3 regions of the Streptomyces sp. NPDC052020 genome follow, and region 3 is predicted to be linked to each of the others. Evidence: riboswitches for the same ligand, from Rfam matches in the RefSeq annotation. Region 3 holds a riboswitch; each other region holds the start of a gene.
What was found. A riboswitch is a leader RNA that binds a small molecule or an ion and turns the genes downstream of it on or off. The one in region 3 is predicted to bind thiamine pyrophosphate.
Positions count from the first base shown of each region.

Region 1 (5,143 bases), on a different contig from region 3:
GGTGAGCGACACCGCGTCGTTGCCGCGGATCCGGGCGCCCGGCCCGGGGTCGGTGCTGATGACCGAGCCGCGCTCGACCGTGTCGCTGTGCGCGTGCCGGACCGCGCCGACGTCCAGGCCGGCCCGCTCCAGCCGGTCCCGGGCCTGCGCCTCGGTCTTCTCCAGCAGCGGCGGCACCTTGGTGAACTGGCCGGAGTTGATGTACCACACGCCCGCGCCGACGCCGAGCACCAGCAGCACGGCGGCGACGATCGCCAGCGGGCCGCGCCGGGCGGCGGGGCGGCGCGGCGCAACCGGCGCCGGGGGCTCCAGCCGGCTGGTGCGGTGGAGCCCGTCGTCCGGGCCCCGCGGGCCGGGCCGCTCCTCCCGGTCGTCCTCGTTGACGGGCAGCGGCCGGGGGACGGTCAGCGCGCGGGGGAGCACGCTCGTGCGGTCCTCGGCGTTGTCGTGCCCCGCGGCCAGCGCCTGCGGCGGCACCGCGTCCAGCTGCTCCTCGGTGAGCGCCCCGCGCGCCTCGCGGGTCAGCGCGAGCAGCGCCACGGCGTCGTGCGGCCGGATCTCCGGGGTGCGCGCGGTCGCCGACGCGACCAGCTCGTCCAGCTCGTACGGCAGCCCCGGCACGGCGGCCGACGGCGGGGGGACGTCCTCGTGGAGGTGCCGGTAGAGCACCTGGGCGGGGGAGTCGCCGTCGTGCGGCTTGGCGCCGGTGAGTATCTCGTACAGGACGACACCGCACGCGTACACGTCGACCCGGGGGTCGGCCGTGCCCTGCTCGATCTGCTCCGGCGCCAGGTAGGAGACGGTGCCGAGGACGGCCCCGGTGGTGTGCGTGACCGTGTCCACGGCGCGGACCAGCCCGAAGTCGGCCACCTTGACCCGGCCGTCGTCCCCTATCAGGACGTTCTCCGGTTTCATGTCCCGGTGCACGAACCCCGCGCGGTGTGCCGCGCCCAGCGCGGCCAGCACCGGCTCCAGGATGTCCAGGGCGGCCCGGGGCTGGAGCGCCCCGCGCTCGCGCAGCACGTCGCGCAGGGTGCAGCCGGAGACGTACTCCATGGCCAGATAGACGTACGCCCCGTCGGTGCCCTGGTCGAAGACCTGGACGACGTTGGGGTGGGCGAGGCGGGCCACCGACTTGGCCTCGCGGATGAACCGCTCGACGAAGGAGGCGTCGGCCGCGAGCGCCGGGTGCATCACCTTCAGCGCGAGCACACGGTCCAGGCGGGTGTCCACGGCCCGGTAGACCGTGGCCATCCCGCCGACCGCGATCCGCGCGTCGACGCGGTACCGGCCGTCGAGCAGTCGCCCGACCAGAGGGTCCTGAAGGGTCGTGTCCACGCAGGCGAGTCTACGAGCCGCCGCCGACACCGCTCACCGCCGAGACGTCGGCCGGGGTCCCGCGGCAGACCTGGGACCGCTTCCGGATCTGGGGACACTCCCTAGAACGCGGGCCGCTCCGGATCCAGCCGGGCCAGGCCCTCCGCCGGTGAGGACGCCTCGGCGAAGTGGCGCCGGGGGATGCGCCCGGCCCGCCGGGCCAGCCGGCCCGCCTCCACCGCGTGCCTCATCGCCTCCGCCATCAGCACCGGCTCCTGCGCCCGGGTCACCGCCGAGGCGAGCATCACACCCGCGCACCCCAGCTCCATCGCCAGCGCTGCGTCCGACGCCGTGCCCGCGCCCGCGTCCAGGATCACCGGCACGCGCGCGTGCTCCACGATCAGCTGGAAGTTGTGCGGATTGCGGATGCCGAGCCCGGAGCCGATCGGCGACCCGAGCGGCATGATGGCGGCGCACCCGACGTCCTCCAGCTTCCGTGCCAGCACGGGGTCGTCATTGGTGTACGGCAGCACCGTGAACCCGTCGTCGACCAGCGTCTCGGCCGCCTCCAGCAGCTCGACCGGGTCGGGCAGCAGGGTCCGCTCATCGGCGATGACCTCCAGCTTGACCAGGTCGGTGCCGAGGGCCTCGCGCGCGAGGCGGGCGGTCAGCACCGCCTCGCCGGCCGTGAAGCAGCCCGCCGTGTTCGGCAGCACGCGGATGCCGAGCTTCTCCAGCACCGACAGCACGGACCCGTGCACCGAGGGGTTCACGCGCCGCATCGCGACGGTGGTCAGCTCCGTCCCGGAGGCGACGAGCGCCCGCTCCAGCACGTCGAGGCTGGGCGCCCCGCCCGTGCCCATGATCAGGCGGGACGTGAAGGTCGTCCCGCCGATGACGAAGGGATCGTCGGCCATCGTTCAGCCTCCTTGGACGGCGGTGAGGACTTCGACGCGGTCACCCTCGGCCAGGGCCGTGTCCGGCCACTGCGCGCGCGGGACGACGGTTTCGTTCAGGGCGGCGGCCACTCCGGACGGCGCCTGGGTGAGGGTCCTCACCAGGGTGTCGAGGGCCGTGCCGGGAGCCACCTCGCGCGGCTCCCCGTTGACCAGGACGTTCATGCGGACTGCTCCGTGAGTGCGGGGGCGGGGGGGAAGGCGGTGAAGCGCCCGGGGGTGAAGGCGCGGGCCTCGGCGGGCAGCTCGCCGGTGGTCAGGACGTGCGCCATGACGTCGCCGGTGACCGGGGTGAGCAGCACGCCGTTGCGGTAGTGCCCGGTGGCCAGCAGCAGGCCCTCCAGCGCGGTCGGGCCGAGCAGCGGCGCGTTGTCCGGGGAGCCGGGGCGCAGGCCCGCGCGGGTCTCCGCCAGCGGCAGCTCGGTGATGCCGGGGACCAGTTCGTGGGCGTCGCGCAGCAGCTCGTACACGCCGCCGGCGGTCACCGTCGTGTCCCAGCCCATCTCCTCGCTGGTCGCCCCGACGACCAGTTCGCCGCTCTCCCGGGGCACCAGGTACAGGGCGTTGCCGCGCACCACGGCGCGCACGGTGCGGCTCAGCAGCGGCGCCCGCCCGTCCGGCATCGTCAGCCGCACCACCTGCCCCTTCACGGGCCGCACCGGCGGCAGGACGGCGTCCGGCACGCCCGCGAGCCGCCCGCTGAGGCTGCCCGCGGCCAGCACCGTCCGGCCGGCCCCGAGCGCCGTGCCGTCGGCGGTGACGACCCCGGTCGCCCGGTCCCGGACGACGGTGAGCCGGTCGGCCCACGTCCGGTGGAAGACCACGCCCGCCCGCTCGCAGGCGGCCACCAGGGCCGCGGCCAGGCGCCGCGGATCGATCTGGTGGTCGCCGTCCACCCTGAGCCCGCCGCGCACGCCGGGCGCGAGCATCGGCTCCAGGCGCCGGCACTCCCGCCCCGACAGCCACTCCGCCGTCAGCCCCGACTGGAGCTGGAAGGCGTGCAGCTCGCGCAGATGGGCGCGGTCGTCGGCGTCCAGGGCGACGGCGAGGGTGCCGCACCGGCGGTAGCCGAGGTCGTGACCGGTGGCCTCGGTGAGTTCGGCGGCGAACTCCGGGTAGCGGCGCGCGGAGGTGACGTTCAGGGCGAGCAGGGTCTGTTCGCCATAGTGCAGTTCCGTGACGGCGGCCAGCATCCCGGCCGCCACCTGGGCGGCCCCGCCGCCCGGCTCGGGGTCCACCAGGGCCGTGGCGAGCCCCCGCTGCGCGGCCCGCCAGGCCGTGACCAGGCCGATGATCCCGCCCCCGACGACAAGGACGTCTGAGGTGTCGGACGTGCGTGACATGGGCGTCCAGCCCCTCCCTTCGCCGGCATGACCCGGATCAGGTTCGTACGGTCGGAGGCCGCCAGCCTCCCTCTCAGCCCGGTGCGTCCGGGCTCCCGCGAGTGCTTTACGTTGGCCACCCTAGCCCTAGCCGCCGCATGTCTGTAAGGGAGCCTCCCCCCATGGCCCGTTCGCTGCACGGTCTCGTGCTCGCCCCCGTCGCCGACCAGGCGCCGGGCCAGGTGGGCACCCGCACCCGGTTCACTTACCACGAGAAGGACGGCGAGGTCTGGGCCGAGTACGCCGGCGGCGACGTCGTCCGCGGGTTCCTGGTGGGGACCCGCGAGGGCGACCGGCTCGACTTCCGGTACGTGCAGCTCAAGACCGACGGCGGCACGTCGTCGGGGCACTGCCTGGCGACGGTCGTGGACCTGCCCGACGGGCGGGTGCGGCTGGAGGAGACCTGGCAGTGGGAGTCGCGGGCGGGCAGCGGGACGAGCGTGGTGGAGCAGATCCCGGACCCAAAACGGTGACTGATGCCCCGTCAGGCGCCGGAGGTGACGCGGGTGTCTATGGTGATCGGGTGAGCGAGCAGAGGCGGGAAGCGGCGGAGACGGGCGAGCCGGGACGGACGGGAGCGTCCGCGCCGCGCCGCGTGGTCGTGGTGGGCGCCGGCATGGCGGGCGTGCAGACCGCCGCCGCCCTGCGCGAGCAGGGCTTCGCCGGCACCGTGACGCTGATCGGCGCCGAACCGCACCAGCCCTACGACCGGCCCCCGCTGTCCAAGGCGATCCTGCTCGGCACCGCCGAGCACTCCGCCTTCGACATCGACTTCGAGGCGCTCGGCATCGACCTCAGGCTGGGCTGCGAGGCGCTGGGCCTGCGCCCCGAGGCGCACGTCCTGGACACCTCCGCGGGGCCCGTGCCGTACGACGTCCTCGTCCTCGCCACCGGCGCCGAACCGGTCCGCCTGCCGGGCGCGGAGGGCGTGCCCGGCGTGCATCTGCTGCGCACCCTGGACGACGCCGAACGGCTGCGCCCGGTCCTCGCCCGGCAGCACGACGTCGTGGTCGTGGGGGCCGGCTGGATCGGCGCCGAGTTCGCCACGGCCGCGCGCGAGGCGGGCTGCGCGGTGACCGTCGTGGAGGCCGCCGGCCGCCCGCTGGCCGGAGCGCTGCCCGTCGAGGTGGCCGCGCCGATGGCGGCCTGGTACGCCGACGCCGGCGCCGAACTGCGCACCCACGCGCGCGTGGAGCGCGTCGAGCCGGGCGCGGTGGTCCTCGACGACGGCACCCGGCTGCCCGCGGGCGCCGTCGTCGTCGGCATCGGCGCCCGGCCCGCCACCGCCTGGCTGGCCGGCTCCGGCGTCGAGCTCGGCGCGCACGGCGAGGTCGTCGCCGACGACCGCCTGCGCACCGGCGTGCCGGACGTCTACGCCGTCGGCGACTGCGCCTCCTTCCCGTCGGCGCGGTACGGCACGCGTCTGACGGTCCACCACTGGGACAACGCCCTCCAGGGGCCGCGCACGGTCGCCGCCGACATCGTCAC
Region 1 covers NZ_JBFAWY010000008.1:147,200-152,342, forward strand. Annotated here, with positions in the region: gene pknB (Stk1 family PASTA domain-containing Ser/Thr kinase) at 1-1,338, opposite strand, end outside; gene AB0L74_RS10920 (thiazole synthase) at 1,440-2,234, opposite strand; gene thiS (sulfur carrier protein ThiS) at 2,238-2,438, opposite strand; gene thiO (glycine oxidase ThiO) at 2,435-3,616, opposite strand; TPP riboswitch at 3,614-3,725, opposite strand; gene AB0L74_RS10935 (hypothetical protein) at 3,778-4,128, shown strand; gene AB0L74_RS10940 (FAD-dependent oxidoreductase) at 4,272-5,143, shown strand, end outside.
Region 1: another riboswitch for thiamine pyrophosphate. It lies ahead of thiO (glycine oxidase ThiO); the one in region 3 lies ahead of AB0L74_RS09620 (thiamine ABC transporter substrate-binding protein).

Region 2 (5,143 bases), on a different contig from region 3:
AGCACCGGCCGGAGTAGTGGCAGGAGTCAACGGCCGGTGCGGGTCCGGAATGCCGCAGGGTGCCCCGGAGCGACGGGCGACGGCGGACGAGGACTGCCGGGCGACGGTGTCGGAGGGAGGGGGCGGGCCGGAAGGCCGCCCCCTCGTCACTCCGTCAGCCCTGTCCCTCGCACGGCGACGCGAGGTTTAGTCCGCGATCGGCAGATACACGCGGTTGCCCGAAGCCGCGAACTCCTTCGACTTCTGGGCCATGCCCTGCTCGATCTCGGCCTGGCTGCCACCGTGCTCGCGACGGATGTCCTGCGAGATCTTCATGCTGCAGAACTTCGGACCGCACATCGAGCAGAAGTGAGCCGTCTTGGCGGGCTCGGCCGGCAGCGTCTCGTCGTGGAACTCCCGTGCCGTGTCCGGGTCGAGGGCCAGGTTGAACTGGTCCTCCCACCGGAACTCGAAGCGGGCGTCGGACAGCGCGTCGTCCCACTCCTGCGCCCCGGGATGCCCCTTGGCAAGATCGGCCGCGTGGGCGGCGATCTTGTACGTGATGACGCCGGTCTTGACGTCGTCCCGGTTGGGCAGGCCCAGGTGCTCCTTCGGCGTGACGTAACAGAGCATGGCCGTGCCCCACCAGGCGATCATCGCGGCACCGATGCCGGAGGTGATGTGGTCATAGGCCGGCGCGACGTCCGTCGTCAGCGGACCGAGCGTATAGAACGGAGCTTCCTCGCAGATCTCCTGCTGAAGGTCGATGTTCTCCTTGATCTTGTGCATCGGGACATGGCCCGGGCCCTCGATCATGGTCTGGACGTGGAAGCGCTTCGCGATCCGGTTGAGTTCCCCGAGCGTCCTCAACTCCGCGAACTGGGCCTCGTCGTTGGCGTCCGCGATCGAGCCGGGCCGGAGGCCGTCGCCGAGGGAGTACGTCACGTCGTACGCCGCGAGGATCTCGCAGAGCTCCTCGAAGTTCTCGTACAGGAACGACTCCTTGTGGTGCGCCAGGCACCACGCCGCCATGATCGAACCGCCGCGCGAGACGATGCCGGTCTTGCGGTTCGCCGTCAGCGGCACGTACGCCAGGCGGACGCCCGCGTGGACCGTCATGTAATCCACGCCCTGCTCGGCCTGTTCGATCACCGTGTCCTTGTAGATCTCCCAGGTCAGCTCTTCGGCCTTGCCGTCCACCTTCTCCAGGGCCTGGTACAGCGGCACGGTGCCGATGGGTACGGGGGAGTTGCGCAGCACCCACTCGCGCGTGGTGTGGATGTTCCGCCCGGTGGACAGATCCATGACCGTGTCGGCGCCCCAGCGGGTCGCCCAGGTCATCTTCTCCACCTCCTCCTCGATGGAGGAGGTCACGGCGGAGTTGCCGATGTTCGCGTTGACCTTCACCAGGAACCGCTTGCCGATGATCATCGGCTCGATCTCCGGGTGGTTCACGTTCGCGGGCAGCACCGCCCGCCCGGCGGCGATCTCCTCGCGGACGACCTCGGGCGACACGTTCTCCCGGAGGGCCACGAACTCCATCTCCGGCGTGATCTCGCCCCGGCGCGCGTACGCCAGCTGGGTCACGGCCTTTCCGTCCCGGCCGCGCCTCGGCTGACGCGGGCGCCCGGGGAAGACCGCGTCGAGGTTGCGCAGGCCCCCGCGCGGCGAGGTGTGCTTGATCCCGTCGTCCTCGGGCCGGACGGGACGGCCCGCGTACTCCTCGGTGTCGCCGCGGGCGACGATCCAGTTCTCGCGCAGCGGCGGAAGGCCCCTGCGGACGTCGGTGTCAACGAGCGGATCGGTATACGGGCCCGATGTGTCGTACAGCGTGACGGACTGCCCGTTGGTGAGGTGCACCTGGCGGACCGGCACTCGCAGATCGGGGCGTGAGCCCTCGATGTACGCCTTGTGCCAGCCGATGGACTTCCCGGCCTCCGCGGACTGTCCGTCGACGGAGTCGTTCGTGGAGGCAGGCGTGCGTGCGTCCTTGATGGTCATGAGACCTACTCCCTACGCCGGCATTACCCGGTAACAGGTTCGGCGGTCGACGCAGCGGCTTCCGTCTGCCGACGTTCCGTGGGAAACATCACTCGTCTTCGGTGACGTTTCATGTGAAACATCGGCGGGACGGAGGTCAGCGCCCTCTCAGCCCGGTGCTCCGAGCTCCCGCGTGTACAAAGGTGCCCCCACGCTAGCGTTACTTCGGGCGCGGTGAACAGAGGGCCCCCCTGGTTCTTGCGATGATCGGTCGGTGACCACGACGCAGCATCCCCCCTATCCCCCGCCCGACCCGCCCCGCGGCCCGGGTGCAGGCAGCGGCCCTGGCGCCGGTGGTCCTGGTGCCGGAGGCGGACGCGGCCCCGGATCCGGGGGCGGCCATGGGCACTCGCACGGCCACGGACACGGGCATGGGCACGGTCCCGCGGCACCGGTCTCCCGGCACCTGCGCAAGGTCATCGCGGCGGTCCTCATCCCGTTCGCCGCGGCGGTGGTGGTCGGGCTCGCGGTGCTGTGGCCGGGCGGTGCGCCCCCACACGAACGCACCGGTGTCGGATTCGACCGGCAGACGCAGCAGGCCACGGTCACCCGGGTGCTCGAGGTGAGCTGCAAGGACGTCAACGCCTCGGGCGTCCCCCCGACCGGCGACACCTCCACCGCCGAGGGGTCCTCCGCGGTGCAACAGGCCGGCGGCACCTGCAAGAAGGCCACGATCCGGGTCGACACCGGCAAGGACAAGGGCCGGACGTTCACCGAGATCGTGCAGCCCGACCAGTCCCGGCAGCTGCGACAGGGCCAGAAGGTCGTGGTCGCCTACGAGCCCTCGGCACCGAGGGACCTGCAGTACTCGGTCGCCGACATCAACAGGCGCCTGCCGATGGCGCTGCTGGCCGGGATCTTCGCGCTCGCCGTCGTGGTCGTCGGGCGGCTGCGGGGTGTCATGGCGCTGGTCGCGCTGGCCATCAGCTTCCTGGTGCTGAACTTCTTCATCCTCCCGGCGATCCTCCAGGGGTCGAACCCGCTGCTGGTGGCCGTGGTGGGGTCGAGCGCCATCATGCTGATCGCCCTGTACCTGTGCCACGGCCTGTCCGCCCGCACCTCCGTGGCGGTGCTCGGCACCCTGATCTCCCTGCTGCTGATCGGCGTCCTGGGATCGCTGTTCATCGGCTGGGCCGCGCTCACCGGCAACACCGACGACAACACGGGGCTGATCCACGGCCTGTACCCGACCATCGACATGAGCGGTCTGCTGCTGGCCGGTGTGATCATCGGTTCTCTGGGTGTCCTCGACGACGTGACCGTCACGCAGACGTCGGCGGTCTGGGAACTGCACGAGGCCAACCCGTCGATGGGCTGGCGCGGGCTGTACCGCGCGGCCATCCGGATCGGACGCGACCACATCGCGTCCGTCGTCAACACGCTCGTCCTCGCCTATGCGGGCGCCGCGCTCCCGCTGCTCCTGCTGTTCTCCATCGCGCAGAGCAGCGTGGGAACGGTCGCCAACAGCGAGCTCGTCGCGGAGGAGATCGTCCGCACTCTGGTCGGTTCGATCGGCCTGGTGGCGTCGGTTCCGGTCACCACGGCCCTCGCGGCCCTGGTGGTCTCGGCCGACCGCAGCGGGCGGGAAGCCACGGCGCAGGGCACCGGGTCCGGGCCGGCCCGTGGCGGACGAGGACGGCGCCGCAAGCGCTGAGACCGCGCGGCGAAGCGTTCCGCCTCCGTCCCCCGGTTGGCGTAACGCTTCAGCCGGTGCTCTGCTCCTCCGCCAGGATGCGGTCCAGAGCCTCGTCGAGATGGGCGTCGAAATCGGCGAGCGAACCCTCCTGGCCCAACGGCACCAGCTTGTCGGTGCGGTCGAGGAAGGCCACGAGCGGTGCCGACGAGGAGCGGAACAGCGCCTGGTCACCGCCGACCTGAAGCCGGATCAGGACCTCGCCGAGGGCTTCCGGTTCCACCGGGGTGATGCGCACATCGCCCTCACCACACGGGCGGCCCACCCCGTCGATCAGCAACTCGCGTCCGAAAGCCCAGGTCACCGGTGCGTCTCCGGGCAGATGGAAAGTAAGCCGCACGGCATAGGGATCACAGGTCTCGTAGCGCAACTCCACCGGGATGCGGAAGGAGAGCTCCTCGGACACAAGAAAGCTCATCATGACTTCTGCTTGTACGGACTCGCGCATCATGTACCCCGTCGTTCGCCGTCGACTGGCCGGGAATCAAACCTCTGACACTGCTGGCATCTTGCTGAACGTACACACCAGATCACAAGGAGTGAGTTTTCACATACTGATAGAGATCGCGAGCGACCCCAGGCGGCGGCCTACCTCCTGCTGGAGCTGCCGTACCGCGGGCAGCAGCCGATCGGCATGCTGGGAGGGCAGGGAAATGGCCATCGTCGCGGCCGTGGTGCCCAGGGTGATGGGGATCGCCGCGCACACCGTCCCGAGCGCGTACTCCTGGCGCTCGATGACCGGCTCCATGTGCCGTACGCGCTCCAGCCGCTTGAGCAGGCTGCGGTCGTCGTCCACCGTGTACGGCGTGACCGGCTGGACCGGGTACCGGTCGAGGTGGTCCCGGCGGGCTTCCTCGTCCAGCTGTGACAGCAGGCACTGCCCGATGGCGTGCGCATGCCCGGTCTCCCGGAAGTCGGCCCACTCCTCGACCGCCGGGTTGCCGGGAGTGTCGGAGACGCACATGACGTGGATGTCGCCGTCGCGGTACATCGCGTAGTACACGGGCACGCCGAGGGCGTCCCGCCAGCAGGCCAACGCGTCGACAACCGTGCTGCGACGTTTCTGCTGGGCGCCGCCGGCGGCGAGCCGCTCGGCCGCCTCACCGAGGAAGAAGAGACCTTTCTCCCGGCGCAGATAGCCCTCGTGGACGAGGGTGCGCAGCAGGTGGTACGCCGTGGGGAGCGCCAGTCCGGTCTCACGGGCCAGTTGCTTGGCGGGCGCTCCGTGCGCGTGCTCGGCTACGCGTTCGAGCAGACGCATCGCGCGCTGTACCGAGCCGATGAGGGTCGTCGAGCGGACGCGGGGCGCCGAAGGAGGCGGAGCGGGGGCCCGCTGGGACTGCACGGCGGTGGCGTGCAGCCCGGCGGATGGCGTGTCAGCCGTGGCCAAGGATCACTCCCGGAACGCGAGGGGCAGCCCGTGCGGGGAGA
Region 2 covers NZ_JBFAWY010000046.1:7,626-12,768, reverse strand. Annotated here, with positions in the region: gene AB0L74_RS31040 (hypothetical protein) at 1-17, shown strand, start outside; gene thiC (phosphomethylpyrimidine synthase ThiC) at 187-1,980, opposite strand; TPP riboswitch at 1,973-2,162, opposite strand; gene AB0L74_RS31030 (YibE/F family protein) at 2,234-3,673, shown strand; gene AB0L74_RS31025 (SsgA family sporulation/cell division regulator) at 3,723-4,160, opposite strand; gene AB0L74_RS31020 (IclR family transcriptional regulator C-terminal domain-containing protein) at 4,260-5,057, opposite strand.
Region 2: another riboswitch for thiamine pyrophosphate. It lies ahead of thiC (phosphomethylpyrimidine synthase ThiC); the one in region 3 lies ahead of AB0L74_RS09620 (thiamine ABC transporter substrate-binding protein).

Region 3 (5,143 bases):
GAAGACGCCGCTGTCCGCGCTGGTCAGCGCCCGGTACGAGGCGAAGCCGGGCGCGTCCAGCGACCGCTCGACCAGCACCGCGAGCGGCAGCACCAGCAACACGGCTACGGTGACGAGGACACCGGCGAGCAGCGCCCACTGTCCCGCCCCGCGCGGCCGGCGCGCGGTCAGGGAGGCGTCCACCAGCCGCAGCGCGGTCTCCCGCCGCCGTACGGTCCGGGCGTGCACGGCGAGGATCGCGCCGACCGCGACGAACTGGATCATCGTCAGCACGGCGGCCGTCGACAGGTCGAAGACGTCGGCGGTCTGCCGGTAGATCTCCACCTCCAGGGTGGCGAAGGCGGGCCCGCCGAGGATCTGGACGACGCCGAAGGAGGTGAAGGTGAACAGGAACACCATCAGCGCGGCGGCGGCCACGGCGGGCGCCAGCGCGGGCAGGGTGACCGTGCGCCAGGCCGCCGTGCGCGAGGCGCCGAGCATCCGCGCCGCCTCCTCCTGCCGCGGGTCGAGCTGCGCCCACAGCCCGCCGACGGTGCGGACGACGACGGCGTAGTTGAAGAAGACGTGGGCGAGCAGGATCGCCCACACGGTGGTGTCCAGCCGTACGCCCCACAGCTCGTCCAGCAGCCCGCCCCGCCCGACCAGCGCGAGGAAGGCGGTCCCGACGACGACCGTCGGCAGCACGAACGGCACGGTCACCACGGCCCGCAGCACCTTTTTGCCGGGGAAGTCCAGGCGGGCGAAGACGTACGCGCCGGGCAGCGCGACCAGCAGGGTCAGCGCGGTGGAGACCAGCGCCTGCCAGGTGGTGAACCACAGCACGTGCCGGACGCCGGAGTCCGCCAGCACCTGGCCGATCCGCCCGAGGTGCCAGCCGTCGCCGTCCTTCAGCCCCCGCCCGACGATCGCGACGACGGGATAGGCGAAGAAGACCGCGAAGAACGCGACGGGCCCGGCCATGAGCGCGAGCCGCGCCGCGGCCTGGCGCCGCCGCCCGCGGGCGGCTACTTCAGAACGAGCGAGGTCCACGACTTGACCCACTCGTCACGGTGGTCGGCGATCTCGTCCGGGTCCATGGTCTGCGGGTTCTTCGCCTGCGGCCCGAACTTCGCGAAGTCCTCCGGCACCTTCGCGTCGTCCCGCACCGGGTAGACGAACATGTTCAGCGGCAGGTCGTCCTGGAACCGCTTGCCGATCAGGAAGTCCAGCAGCGCCTTGCCGCCCTCGGGGTTCTCGGCGTTGCTCAGCAGTCCGGCGTACTCCACCTGGCGGAAGCAGGTGTTGGAGGCGATGCCCGTGGGCGCCGTGTCGGGCCGGGGGTCGGCGTAGATCACCTCGGCGGGCGGCGAGGAGGCGTACGACACGACCAGCGGGCGGTCGGCCTTGGCCTTCTTGCCGGCGGCGGAGCCGGAGAACTCCTCGTTGTAGGCCTGCTCCCAGCCGTCGACCACCTTGACGCCGTTGGCCTTCAGCTTCTTCCAGTACTCCGGCCAGCCGTCGCCGTAGCGGGCGGCGGTGCCGAGGAGGAAGCCGAGGCCGGGCGAGGAGGTGGCGGCGTTCTCGGTGACCAGGAGGTTCTTGTACTCCGGCTTGATCAGGTCGTCGAAGGAGGCGGGCGGGGTGAGCCTGTGCTCGCCGAACCACTCCTTGTCGTAGTTGACGCAGATGTCACCGGTGTCGATGGGGGTGACCCGGTGCCGTTCCCCGTCGGCCCGGTACTCCGGCCCGATCCGGTCGGCGTCCTTCGGCTCGTACGGCTGGAAGAGCCCGTTGTCCAGCGCCCGCGACAGCAGGGTGTTGTCGACGCCGAAGAAGACGTCGCCCTGCGGGTTGTCCTTGGTCAGGATCGCCTTGTTCACGGCCTGGCCCGCGTCGCCGTCCTTGAGGACCCTGACCCGGTAACCGGACTCCTTCTCGAAGGCGGCGATCACGTCCTTCGACGCGGCCCACGAGTCATGGCTGACCAGCGTCACGGTCTTCGGGTCGCCGGATTCCCCGCCACCGCCGGACGACCCGCACGCCGAGAGCGTGACCAGGCCGAGTCCCACGGCCAGGATCGCGGCCTTCTTGGTGATGCCCACTGATGTCCTCCTGGGTGACCAGGAAGAGACGCGGCCCTGCCCAGACCCCCTGGAAGGTGCCCCGGGCAGGGCGCAACAGCTCGAGTGATGACCGATCTCCCTACCCAGAATGACCTGGGCCAGGTTCGGAGGGTCTGCGGCCGGTGCCGCACTCTCAGCGCTGTGGCGCTCCCCTGTCGGAATATGCGGATGTGGTGATGGTGTGCGTTCTTACGGTGGTCAGGTTACCGTTCGCTCGCGGCGAGCTGTCCGCACGCCCCGTCGATCTCCTGCCCACGGGTGTCCCGGATGGTGACCGGCACACCATGGGCGGCGATCGCCTCCACGAACGCCTTCTCGTCCTCGGGCCGCGAGGCGGTCCACTTCGAGCCGGGCGTCGGGTTGAGCGGGATCAGGTTGACGTGCACCGGCTTGCCCTTGAGCAGCCGGCCGAGCCGGTCACCGCGCCACGCCTGGTCGTTGATGTCCCGGATCAGCGCGTACTCGATGGAGAGCCGCCGGCCGGACTTCGCGGCGTACTCGAACCCGGCGTCCAGCACCTCGCGCACCTTCCACCGCGTGTTCACGGGGACGAGGGTGTCGCGCAGCTCGTCGTCGGGCGCGTGCAGCGAGATCGCCAGACGGCACTTGAAGCCCTCGTCGGCGAAGCGGTGGATGGCCGGGACCAGGCCCACCGTCGAGACGGTGATGCCGCGCTGCGACAGGCCCACCCCGTCGGGCTCGGGGTCGGTGAGCCTGCGGATGGCCCCGACGACCCGGTTGTAGTTGGCGAGCGGCTCGCCCATGCCCATGAAGACGATGTTGGACAGCCGGGCCGGACCGCCCGGCACCTCGCCGTCCCTGAGGGCCCGCATGCCGTCCACGATCTGGTGCACGATCTCCGCGGTGGACAGGTTCCGGTCCAGGCCGGCCTGTCCGGTGGCGCAGAACGGGCAGTTCATGCCGCAGCCCGCCTGCGAGCTGATGCACATGGTCACCCGGTCCGGGTAGCGCATGAGCACCGACTCGACGAGGGTGCCGTCGAACAGCCGCCACAGCGTCTTGCGGGTGGTCCCCTGGTCGGTCGACAGGTGCCGCACCACCGTCATCAGCTCCGGCAGCAGCGCCTCCCGGAGCTTGCCGCGGGAGCCGGCCGGGATGTCGGTCCACTGCTCCGGCTCGTGCGCGTACCGCGCGAAGTAGTGCTGCGAGAGCTGCTTGGCGCGAAACGGCTTCTCGCCGATCGCGGCGACGGCCTCCTTGCGCTCGGCGGGCGTGAGGTCGGCAAGGTGCCGCGGCGGCTTCTTGGCTCCGCGCGGGGCGACGAAAGTGAGTTCTCCGGGCTTAGGCATGGCGTTACCAGTGTCGCAGATCCACTTGGGTGACCCGCGGGCGTCACTCGCTACGGCTGTCGGTAGTAGCCGTCGCCGGTCGCCGTGGACGGCCCCGGACGGCCCGGAGACGGCCGGCGGAGATCACTCGCCGGCTCTCAGTCAGGGCAGGAGCGGGAGCATCTGAGTACACGTGCTCATGTGAAACACCGACGGGCCCACCATGCTGGGGCGCGTGCCGGTCGGCCGATGGCCGCCTTCAAGCGGAACCGTGGGAGGCGCGGAGCACGTGAGCGAGCCGCCGACCGGCCTGCGAAGCGGGGTCAGCATCGCACTGCTCGTCATCGACCTCTTGGTCCTCGCTTGGTTGCCGTACGGCTGTGGGACTTCCGGCTTGACGAGGCGGACAAAGCTGTAACAGCTCCTGGCCGATACGGGTCTTGGCCTCGGTGAGCCTCCGTGGTGGTCTTGCAGCGACGCGCACACGAGGGGGCAGGGTGCAGCCACTGGCAGGCGACTTGGCGAGGAACCGTCCGGGCGACGCGGTACGGCGCAAGATCCTGGAGTTACAGCCGAACCCACTGCTGAGACTGGTGGGACGCTGGTCTCCTCGGTCGGAGATTCGTAGCTGGTCGGATGGGCTGGTGGGAGAGCGCGTCACCGGCCGGCGGCTGGACAGGCTGCGCGGGCGCGGCTGGTACACGCTCCACGCCATTCAGTGGACCAGCGGCGCCGACATCGACCATCTCGCCATCGGTCCCGCCGGCGTCTTCTCCATCAATTCCAAACGGCACCGCGGCAAGTCCGTCTGGTACGGCGATGCGGCCATCACGGTGAACGGGGTGGCGCAGCGCCACATCGCGGTGAGCCAGTCGGAAGCGCGCCGAGTATCGCGCGCCTTGTCCCGCCGCTGCGGGCTCGTTGTCCGGGTCCGCCCGGTGATCTCCGTGGTGCACGCGGCGAAGCTCAAGGTCAAGAACACGAACCCGCCGGTGCTCGTCCTCGATGTGGAGCACCTGGAGCGAGTCCTCTCGGGGCTGACGCCCGAGCTATCGGCCGGCCAGGTGGCGCATGTCTACAGCGTGGCGCGGGACGCGCGGACATGGGGCCGCTGATCAGACTCCGATGCCATAGCCGAGTACCTGGGGCTGCCGCGATCAGAGCTTCCTCGATCGCGCCGCTCAACAGTCGGTCGACGCGGTAGGTCTGACGTAGGACTTCGAGAGGGTCCGATGTCCCTGCCAGCCGGGGTGTGGCTCGGGGGTCCGCCGCGAGCCGGCAGAGGTCCCGCGCGGCCTGGGGCGCCGGCACGTGACCCCAACAAGGCCCCTACCCGCGCCGAACGCGCTGGCAGGGGGCTTGTCGCTGCCCGGCTACCGCCAGTTCTCCGGGCTTAGGCATGGCTCTGCCCGTGTCACAGGCGCGCGAAGCGGGGCCCGCCGTCCTGTGGACGGCGGGCCCCGCTTCACAGAAGTCGCGGGTCAGCCCGCGCCGACGAACACCACCAGGAGCAGCCAGACCACCGGCGCCGTGGGCAGCAGCGAGTCCAGGCGGTCCATGATGCCGCCGTGGCCGGGCAGCAGCGAACCCATGTCCTTGATGCCCAGGTCCCGCTTGATCATCGACTCGCCGAGGTCGCCGAGCGTGGCGCTGGCCGCGACCGCGAGGCCGAGCAGCAGGCCCTGCCACCAGGAGCCGCCGTCGATCAGGAACTGCATGAAGAGCGCGCCCGCGGCCATCGCGAACGCGACG
Region 3 covers NZ_JBFAWY010000007.1:164,166-169,308, reverse strand. Annotated here, with positions in the region: gene AB0L74_RS09625 (iron ABC transporter permease) at 1-1,029, opposite strand, end outside; gene AB0L74_RS09620 (thiamine ABC transporter substrate-binding protein) at 1,005-2,081, opposite strand; TPP riboswitch at 2,161-2,266, opposite strand; gene rlmN (23S rRNA (adenine(2503)-C(2))-methyltransferase RlmN) at 2,306-3,412, opposite strand; gene AB0L74_RS09610 (nuclease-related domain-containing protein) at 4,036-4,506, shown strand; gene AB0L74_RS09605 (phosphatidate cytidylyltransferase) at 4,873-5,143, opposite strand, start outside.